DNA from 2 places in the Micromonospora sp. WMMD998 genome. Region 1 is predicted to be linked to the other one. Evidence: riboswitches for the same ligand, from Rfam matches in the RefSeq annotation. Region 1 holds a riboswitch; the other holds the start of a gene.
The links. A riboswitch is a leader RNA that binds a small molecule or an ion and turns the genes downstream of it on or off. The one in region 1 is predicted to bind cyclic di-AMP.

Region 1 (5,074 bases):
CCGAGCTGATGCGCCGCAACCGCTGGCGCGGCCCCACCCTGACCGTGGCGAGCGCGCTCTTCGTGAGCACCTGGGTGGTCGCCGCGCTGTGGATCCGGGCCGAGTTCTGGGCGGCGCTGCTCGCCGTGGCGTACCTCCTGGTCATCACCGCCGCGGCGGACGCCGACGTGCGGGGCCGGCGGACCCCGTGGCGCTCCCGCCCGATGGTCTGGCTCGGTGAGGTCTCGTTCGCGTTCTACCTCGTGCACGTGCTGGTCATGGTGACCGTCCTGCGGCTCACCGGCGACTGGGGCACCGGACTGCCCGGGTGGCGCGGCCCGCTCGCGGTGCTCGGCTTCCTGCTGCTCACCCTGGCGCTCGCCGCCGCCCTGCACCGCTGGGTGGAGGTGCCGATGATGCGCCTCCTCGGTCCGTCGCGCCGGGCCCGCCGCGACCGGGCCGCCACCGCGCCGGCCGTGCCCGCACCCCGGCCGGCGGCCGAGGACACCGACCGCTCGATCGAGTACGCCGAGTCGCGCCGGCCGGACTGACCGCTCCACCCTGTCCGGTGGCGGCGCGACACGCCGGGTGACGGTGCGTGGCGGCGGGATCGCGGGTAGTTTGTACCCGTGCTTCCGATCGCGCTCACCTGTCCCGTGTGGTGGGTGGCGCGCTGGGCCGCACGCATGCTCGCCAGCCTGGCCGTGGTCGTCGCCTGCTCGTTCGGCGCCGCCTCGTTGCCGGCTGCCGCCTCGTTGCCGGCGCCGGCCGGCTCGGTTGGCCCGGTCGCCGCATCGACGTTCCGCACCGATGCCGGCACGCGGGCGGAGCACGACGCCGCCACCGAGCGGCAGACCGCCTCCACCGGCGTCCCGGAGCCCGGGCCGGAGGGCGACGCCGTACGCCCGGCCGGCCAGCATCCGGTCCCGGCCGGTCAGCCGCCGGCGCCGGCCGGCCCGCGGGCCCCGCCCGCCCGCTGACCCGCCCGCTGCCCCGCCCCGGGCCGGTCCCGTCGCCCACCCGAACCTCACCCGCACCCGCCGCTCGGCGGCCCGGTCGCGCCCGGATCCCGGCCCCCGACCGGCCGTGCGGAATTCCCCGTCACCGTCTCCCGTGAGGTGCCCGCCGATGTCGCAGACCGTTCTCCTCAACTTCCTCACCGCGGTCCCCGAGGCCGCCGCCATCTGGTCGGCCCTGACCGTGCTCGCCCTCGTCCTGCTCACCGTGCTGGTCGCCCGCCCCGAACGCGACGGCGTGGTGGAGGCCGAACCCGACCCGGCCGACGTCGAGGCGCTGCACCGGGCCGACCTGACCCGGTACGCCGACGAGGTGGCGGTGGCCGCCGCCGGAGCCGCCCAGACCGCCCGGCGTCGCCGCGAGCGGTGGCTGGCCGCCCAGGACGAGGCGGAGCGCGCGTGGTCGACGTACGACGAGGCGGACTCGGCCGCCCGCCGCCTGGCCGGCGCCGCCGCCCTGCCCGAACCGAGGACGCCTCGCACCCCGTCCGAGTACGCGGCACGGGAACGCTGGCTGCGTCACGCCGCGATGGCGGCACACTGGCGGGGCGACCTGACCGCCCGCCAGCTCGCCGACGTGCTGGCCGGACGCAACGGGTGGGACCCCTGCCACCACCCGGCGGCGCAGGAGATCGTGCTGGCCCGGACGGTCCGCGACGGCCGCCGAGCCGCCTGGGAGACGGCCGCCGAGCGGGAACGGCTGGCGTGGCGGGACGCCGAACTGGCCGCCGAGTCGGCCCGGACGCTCGCCGCCGAGGCGTACGCCGCCGCGACGGCGCTGCGGCCCGCGCCGGCGTTCCGGGCCGCGCCGGCGACCCGTGTCCCGGTGCCGGCTCCGGTGCGCAGCGCCCGCTGGCGTCCGGCCCGCGTCGGCTGAGCGGCGCTCTCGGCTGAGCGGGCGGTCCGGGGTCGGGTCCTGCCGCGGCTGGGCGGCTGCCTCGGCCGAATCGTTACCGAACGCGGTGAGCCGGGTCACCGGTCCGCCGCGGCGGCGAAGCCGATGTCCCCGGTCGCCCCCGGCGCCCGTTTCTCCGCCCGCCGGACGTCCGGTTTCCGCCGGTCGGCGTCGACGGCACCCGTCGTCCCATTGAGTCACGTCGGTGACCGGCTGTGCCGAAATTGTAGTCACCGAACACGTTTCCGCAGGTGGGAGCGCTTGGCATGCGCCGTACCCATCGGTAGTGTCGGCGCGTCCGGTGCGGTTGTCGATCGCCGATGGCGTCGCCGCGCCGACCCGCCTAATCGTGCACACGAACCGGGGACCCACAGCAACACCGGGGTGAATCCGCGGAGCCCACGGCCCCGCGGTAGGGCGTACTTCCCGCCCGAATCCGTCAGCTAACCCGGTCGGCGGCCACGGAAGGAGCTACCTCCTCGTGCCAACCACCCCCCGACCATCCCCCCGCCTCCACGGCCAACGGGGGCCGGCGCGCGCCTGAGCGACGCGTACCCGACCCCTGATCCGCCCGGCATCCCGGGCCACCCAGCCGCGGCCGTCCAGCCCGTCAGCGTGCGTGAGTTCCCCCGCGCGCCGGGCCGGCGTGTGCCGCCCACCCCCGTGGAGGAATCCGTGAAGCACCACCTGAAGCGTCAACTGCGGCGGCTCGCGACCGAGCGCCCGTACCAGATCATCGCCGGTTCGGCGGCGGCCCTCGTGCTGGCCGGCGGCGCCGGCGCCACCCTGACCGCCACCGACGACGCCCCGGCTCAGCGGGACACCGCCGCCGTGGCGGAACTCGGCTCCCGCCTCGACGACGCCGTGACCCGGAGCGAGGCCCGGGTCGCACTCCCGTCGCCGAGCGCGTCACCGAGCGCCTCGCCGAGCGCGTCGCCCAGCGCCTCTCCGACGGCCTCGCCCGTGGCGAAGGCCGCGGCCAAGTCCGCCAACCCGGACACCACGCCGAAGGCCAAGCCGAAGCCACCGTCGAGCAAGGTGCTCGACTACGACTACCAGGCGCAGACCACCTACTACTACTGCGGCCCGGCGGCCGTGCGGAACGCGCTCAGCGCCGCCGGCATCGAACGCAGCCAGGACACGCTGGCCGTCGCGCTCGGTACCACCGAGATGGGCACCAACTCGGCCGAGGACACCACCCGGGTGCTCAACCAGCAGGTCAAGGGCAACCCGTACCGGACCCGCATGATCCCCGGCGCGGCCACCCCGGACCAGACCGACCGGCTCCAGGCCGACGTCGTCAACGCGGTCAGCAACGGCCGGGCGGTCGTCTCGAACATCGTCGGCGACGCCACCGACACCAACGGCGGCTGGCACTCGTTCCCGGGCGGCCACTATGTCGCCGTGATCGGCTACAAGAACGACGGCCGGACGGTACGGATCGCCGACTCGGCCGACCCGTCGCTGCCGTCCTACTGGGTCGCCACGACCGACCTGGCGAACTGGATGTCCACGCGCGGATACTCCGCCTAACCCATTTATCGAGTACGTGAAGGCCGGCACCCCGTTGTTGCAGGGTGCCGGCCTTCGTCTGCGCTTACTTGTTCCAGTGCTGGTTGACCAGGTCGGTGGCCTGGTTCTCCCACTGGGCGTAGGCGTCGGGGTACGCGGACACCTGCACGGTCTGGGCGGCCTCGGTCAGCGGCATGTCCTGCCAGCCGTCGACCTGCTTCAGGCCCTTGAGGAACGCCAGGGTCGAGTACTCCGGGTCGGTGATCTGCTCCGGGCTGCCCCAGCCGGAGGAGGGGCGCTGCTGGAACAGACCGAGGGAGTCGTGGTCGTTGGAGTCGCCGAGGTGGCCCAGGTTCTCCAGCTTCGACTCCTGCAAGCTCGTCGCGATGGAGATGACCGCGGCCCGCTCGGGCAGGCCGGCCTTCTTCGTCGCGGCGATGATCGCCTTGACGTTGGCCGTCTGCTCACCGTTGAGCGTGATGCTCGACTGCTTACCTTCGGCCTGCACGGCGACCGGCTTACCCGCCGTGGCGGCGTGGGCGGTGTCGGCGTGGGCGGCGATCGGACCGGCGAACACACCACCGGTGAACGCCAGACCAGCGATACCCAGGACGCTCTTACGCAGGATCGTGTTCATCAGGGGGCTCCATTCCGGGGGTCGACACACACACCACACGGGGGGTCGGGCGCGTGTGCAAGCACCGTCAGGCGCTCAAAGCTTTACGGGGGGGGTCCGGCGGCTTCGCGGGGCGGGGCCTCAACGCGGATGGCGCCGGGGTGACTGTGTAACGACCGGCTGCCCACCGCCATTCCCAGGGGGCAGGTCGGGCCGCGCGGCATGGTGTCGGCGCTGGCCTTCCTCGGTCGTTCACCGGGTTACAACGCCCCCACCCCCGCGACGATTCCACCGTCGGAGTGCCACCCACCACCCTCGAACCGGACACCCCACCCACCCGCGCACGGCGACCGGATCCCGCACACCGTCAAACACCCCAAGCCCACAACGGGAACGATGCGGGCGCCTCAACACACCCGACACACCCACCCCGTTCCACCCGCGCCCCGCCCGGGCCACGACTGGAACGTCAGGGGTGTCTCAACGCGCCGGAGACACCCGTAGCGTTCCACCCGTGCTCCGCCCGGGCCACGACTGGAACGTCAGGGGTGTCTCAACGCGCCGGAGACACACTGGCGTTCCACCCGTGCTCCGTCGAGCCGTGAGTGGAGCATCACGCGGGTGCCTCAGCGCGCCGTAACGACCCACCCCGCCGCACCAGAGAGGACCCGGCACCACGGAAACCGCGTGGTGGCTACCGTGGGCCGGGAAGAGGTCTGAGTCGTCCAAAGGGGCCGAGGCGGGTGCACGGCCCGATGACGACCTGCGCGAACATGACGCGGGTGCGCGACCGCCGGACCGGAGTCGCGCATCAGCGCGGCCCGCGCCGGCGCATGACGTCGTCCGCGTGTGACGTCGGTGTCCGCTCTCGCGCACCGTGTCTGTCCGGTGGCAGACTGCGCCGTATGGGCGATGCGAGGGGGACCCGTCACCTGGTGCTCCTACACGGCATGGGGGCCACCGGCGAGGTGTGGTTGCCGTGGGCGCCACTGCTGGAGCGCCGCTGGCCAGGACGCTGGCTCGCCCCCGACCTGGCTGGACACGGCTGGTCACCGC
Region 2 (5,074 bases), 1.5 Mb from region 1:
CCGGGTGGCCCGGACGACGAGCCGGCCGCCCGCGTTGACCGTGGCGCCGACCACCACGTCGCCGGGGCCCACCTCGACCGGCACCGACTCGCCGGTGAGCATGCTGGCGTCGACCGCCGAGGTGCCCTCCTCGACCACGCCGTCGGTGGCGATCTTCTCCCCGGGGCGCACCACGAACCGGTCGCCGATCACGAGCTGGTCGACCGGGATCCGCACCTCCTGCCCGCCGCGCCGCACCGCCACGTCCTTGGCGCCCAGTTCGAGCAGGGCGCGCAGGGCGGAGCCGGCGGTGCGCTTGGCGCGGGCCTCGAAGTAGCGCCCGGCCAGGATGAAGACGGTGACGCCGGCGGCGGCCTCCAGATAGATGTTGCCGGCCCCGTCGCCCCGGGTGATGTCGAACCGGAACGGGTGGGTCATCCCGGGCATCCCGGCGTCGCCGAGGAAGAGCGCCCAGAGCGACCAGCCGAACGCGGCGAGCGTGCCGAGCGAGACCAGGGTGTCCATGGTCGCCGCGCCGTGCCGCAGGTTGACGAGCGCGGCCCGGTGGAACGGCAGCCCACCCCAGACCACCACCGGCGCGGCAAGCGTGAGCGAGAGCCACTGCCAGTAGTCGAACTGCCAGGCCGGGACCATGGCCAGCACGATCACCGGCAGGGTCAGCACGGCGGAGACCCACAACCGGGTACGCGGGCCGCGCAGCTCGTCCGCCGGCTCACCGGCCACGGTCTCGCGGGCCGGCGCGGGCGGCGGCGGCACCACGGCCGTGTAGCCGGTCTTCTCCACGGTCGCGATCAGGTCGGCCGGGGCGACCTCGTCGGCGTACCGGACGGTGGCCTTCTCGGTGGCGTAGTTCACCGTGGCCTCGACGCCGTCCATCCGGTTGAGCTTCTTCTCGATCCGGGCTGCGCAGGACGCGCAGGTCATCCCGCCGATGGCGAGTTCGATCAGATTCGGCGCGGTGGGCAGCGCCTTTCCCGTGGTGTTCATCGGTGCCTCCTGGGTTGCGCGGGTCCGTGGACCCGTCACGCCCCGGCGAGGTCGTAGCCGGCCTCGTCCACGGCGGCGCGTACGGCGTCCGCGTCAAGCGGGCTCTGACTGGTGACGGTGACCCGGCCGGTGGCCAGGTCGACCTGGACGTCGGTGACGCCCGGCAGCGCGGTCAACTCGGCGCTCACCGCGTTGACGCAGTGGCCGCAGGTCATGCCGTTCACCTGGTAGGTGGTGTCCATCTCGCCCTCCGATCTGATACCCCCTAGGGGTACACGCCGAACGTTAGCATACCCCCGAGGGGTACGCTATCCTCGGCGCATGACCACGCCGTCCACCCCGACCCGGGGCTACACCGCCAGCAAGGACCAGCTCCTCGCCCGGCTCCGTCGCGTCGAGGGCCAGGTCCGGGGGGTCGAGAAGATGGTCGAGGACGATCGCTACTGCATCGACGTGCTGACCCAGATCTCGGCCGTCCAGGCCGCGCTGGACAAGGTCGCCCTGGGCCTGCTCGACGGCCACGCCCGGCACTGCATGCACGAGGGCGCCGCCGAGGGCCGGGCCGACGAGATGGCGACCGAGATGATGGCCGCCGTGGGCCGCCTCATGAAGCGCGGCTGACCGGCCCGTGGGCGCCGACCACAGCCGCACCGCACCCGCGCCGCCGCGCGTACGCCGAATCCTCGTCGCGACCGTGGTGCCGCTGTTCGTGCTCACCGTGATCGCGGCGCTGGCGCTGTGGCCCCGGCACGGACCGGAACCGACGGCGGGCGCGACCGTGCCGCGCCACCACGGCACGGTGACCCGGGTGGTGACGGAGCCCTGCCCACCGACCCCGGAGGAGCCGACGGGCGCCGCCGGGCGGTGCGGCACCGTGACCGTCGCCGCGGAGCAGGGCCCGGACGCCGGCCGGCAGGTCGAGACGCCGATCCCCGACGGGCCGGGCGCACCCCGGGTCGAGGTCGGCGACGAGGTGATCCTGGTCGAGCTGACCGACCCGGCCGATCCGGCGGCCAAGAGCTACCACATCGCCGAGCACCAGCGCGGCACGCCGCTGATCTGGTTGGTGGCGCTCTTCGCCGCCGCGATCGTGGCGTTCGGCAGGTGGCGCGGGCTGGCCGCGCTGGGCGGCCTGGTCGCGAGCTTCGCCATCCTGCTCGGCTTCGTGCTGCCCGGGATCGGCGCCGGCCGGTCCCCGCTGCCGGTGGCGATCGTCGGCGCCGCCCTGATCATGTTCGTGGTGCTCTACCTGACCCACGGGATCAGCGCGCAGACGTCGGTGGCCGTGCTCGGCACGCTCGGCAGCCTGGTGGTCACCGGGGCGCTCGGCACGCTCGCCACGGCCGCCACCCACCTGACCGGCTTCGGCAGCGAGGACGCCACCACGCTGTCGATGTTCCAGGGCGACGTCGACCTGCACGGACTGCTGCTGGCCGGCATCATCATCGGCTCACTCGGCGTGCTCGACGACGTCACGGTCACCCAGGCGGCCACCGTCACCGAGCTGGCGCACGCCAACCCGGGGCTGTCCCGGCGGGCGCTCTACCGGGCGGCCACCCGGGTCGGCCGGGCGCACATCGCGTCCACGGTCAACACCATCGTGCTGGCGTACGCGGGCGCCTCGCTGCCGCTGCTGCTCCTGCTGGTCGCCGACTCGCGCCCGGTGGGCGAGATCCTCACCAGTGAGTTCCTGGCCCAGGAGATCGTCCGCAGCGCGGTGGCCACCATCGGCCTGATCGCCGCCGTACCGCTGACCACCGCGCTCGCCGCGGTCGTCACCACCGCCGGGCGGCGCGGGCCGGACGACGGACCGGCGCCGCCCGCGTCGCGGTCGCCGCGGGAGCGGGACGACGCGCTGGAGGCGCTCGGCGGGGCGTCCGCCGAGCGGTGGCCCGGGGACCCGAGGAGCACGCAGGCCGCATGGTGACACTCCGCAGCGTGACGGCCGGAATCAAACGCGATGCTGGTCACGCTGGGCAATGTCGAATTCTCGCGATTGGTCGGCTTCCGGACGTAGATCCCCGGTCGGGCTGTCGGGTAACCTCGCTGCCGGTCACCGCCGAAGGCACTCACCGGTGCCTGCGGTGCCGCCGCCCAATCGCCTCCGGGCGAGCCGGGGAACCAGGTACATGGGGTGAATCCGCGCGAGCGGTAGGGGCCACTTCCGTCCCGAACCCGTCAGCTAACCCGGTCGGCGGCCGACGGAAGGGAACACTGTGACGGCACCCCTGCGCCACTGGCTCACACCCGTGGTGGCCGTGCTCGCCTCGTGCGCCGTGCTGGCCGGGCCGACCCCGGCGACAGCCGCCCCGCACGCCGCCGCGCCCAACCCCTCGGGCCACGCGGAGGACGACGACCCGCCGCTCATCACCGAGGCGATCGACTCCGCCAACCGGGCGTACCTCCAGGCCAAGACGAAGCTGACCACCTCGCAGAAGCGCCAGAAGCTGCTGGCCGCCGAGGTGAGCGCGGCGGAGGCCGAGTTGGAGGCGCTCAGCCCGCAGGTCAACCAGATCGCGGCACAGTCCTATCGAACCGGTCGGATGGGCGCGATGGCGATGCTGCTGGAGAGCGACTCACCCGACTCGTTCGTCCGGCGGGCCAACGCCCTGGACGAACTCAACCTCTTCAACGCGCAGCGGCTCACCGCCATCAACGCCGCCAAGAACCGCGCCGAACAGGCCAAACTGGCCATCGACGCCGAGGTGCGCGAGCAGGAGAAGCAGGCGAACGCGATGGCCCGGGAGCGGGCCGAGGCGCAGAAGGCGCTGAAGCTCGTCGGCGGGCTGGGCTTCACCGGTGGTCTGGTCTCGGCCACGTCGAAGGTCGCCAGGGTCGGCCCCGGCCGCACCGCCGACGGCGGGTGGAAGTCGGAGTCGTGCAGCGAGAACGACCCGACCACCTCCGGCTGCGTCACGCCGCGCACGCTGCACGCCTACAAGGAGGTCAAGCGGGCCGGCTTCAACCGTTTCGTCGGCTGCTACCGCCCGGGCGGGCCGTGGGAGCACCCCAAGGGCAAGGCCTGCGACTGGTCGTTGCAGAAGAGCGGCTTCTCGCCGTGGCACAACAACGACACCCGCAGGTACGGCAACGAGGTGGCCGCGTTCCTCATCCGCAACGCCGACCGGCTGGGCATCTACTACGTGATCTGGAACCGGCAGATCTGGTTCCCGGCGACCGGCTGGAGTGCCTACAGCGGGCCGTCCAACCACACCGACCACGTGCACATGTCGCTGCTCTGACGCCACACCGACGCACGAGAAGGGGCCGCCCGCGGGCGGCCCCTTCCGGCTGTCCGGTGCGGTCAGCCGGCGAGCGCCGGATCCGCCGGCGCGGCCGGTGCGGGCAGCGGGGCCGGGGACTGCGCCACCGTCCGCACCTCGCCGCCGCTGAGCCGGTAGGACATGCCGACCACCGCGCACGCCCCGCCGGCCACCCGCTCGGCGAGGACAGTCGATCGGGCCAGCAGGTTCTCCACGGTCTGCGCGATGTGGACGTCGATGATGCCGTCGAGGTCCTCGACCTCCTGCCGGGCCGCCCGGAGCAGGCTGGGTGAGACGGCGTCCACCACCGCGCCGAGGTGCCCGGTCGGGGCGGCACCGGTGCGGACCGCCTCCCGGGCCGCCTGGACCGCGCCGCACGAGTCGTGCCCGAGCACCACCACGAGCGGCGTGCCGAGCACGGTGACCGCGTACTCCACGCTGCCGAGCACCTCGGGACCGGCGGTGTGCCCGGCGGTGCGTACCACGAAGAGGTCGCCGAGACCGCGGTCAAAGATGATCTCGGCGGCGAGTCGGGAGTCGGAGCAGCCGACGATCACCGCGAACGGGTGCTGGCCGTCGGCGACCGCGGCCCGCCGCCCGGCGTCCTGGTTCGGATGCTGGGGCGCACCGGTGACGAACCGGTGGTTACCGGCCCGCAGCTCGGCGATCGCCTCGTCAGGAGTGGTCAGGCTCATTGCTGCTCACCTCGTGCTCGCACGGAACGACCGGGCCGGCCGGCGGTGTCGGCCTCGCGACCCACCGTCACACGCCGCCGGAAGGCACGTCAAGATTTCGTGATACGTGTTTCATACGTTGCCGCTCCG

Region 2: linked by a shared signal. The riboswitch ahead of O7619_RS06920 (hypothetical protein) and the one ahead of O7619_RS13875 (C39 family peptidase) in region 1 are both predicted to bind cyclic di-AMP.

What each region holds. Positions count from the first base shown of each region.
Region 1 is NZ_CP120740.1:2,966,670-2,971,743, forward strand. Features, by position in the region: gene O7619_RS13860 (acyltransferase) at 1-530, shown strand, start outside; gene O7619_RS13865 (hypothetical protein) at 609-959, shown strand; gene O7619_RS13870 (hypothetical protein) at 1,108-1,872, shown strand; cyclic di-AMP (ydaO/yuaA leader) riboswitch at 2,221-2,363, shown strand; gene O7619_RS13875 (C39 family peptidase) at 2,566-3,423, shown strand; gene O7619_RS13880 (hypothetical protein) at 3,488-4,039, opposite strand; gene O7619_RS13885 (alpha/beta fold hydrolase) at 4,924-5,074, shown strand, end outside.
Region 2 is NZ_CP120740.1:1,448,359-1,453,432, reverse strand. Features, by position in the region: gene O7619_RS06940 (heavy metal translocating P-type ATPase) at 1-987, opposite strand, end outside; gene O7619_RS06935 (heavy-metal-associated domain-containing protein) at 1,023-1,229, opposite strand; gene O7619_RS06930 (metal-sensitive transcriptional regulator) at 1,309-1,608, shown strand; gene O7619_RS06925 (YibE/F family protein) at 1,616-2,914, shown strand; cyclic di-AMP (ydaO/yuaA leader) riboswitch at 3,069-3,200, shown strand; gene O7619_RS06920 (hypothetical protein) at 3,204-4,229, shown strand; gene O7619_RS06915 (carbonic anhydrase) at 4,292-4,945, opposite strand.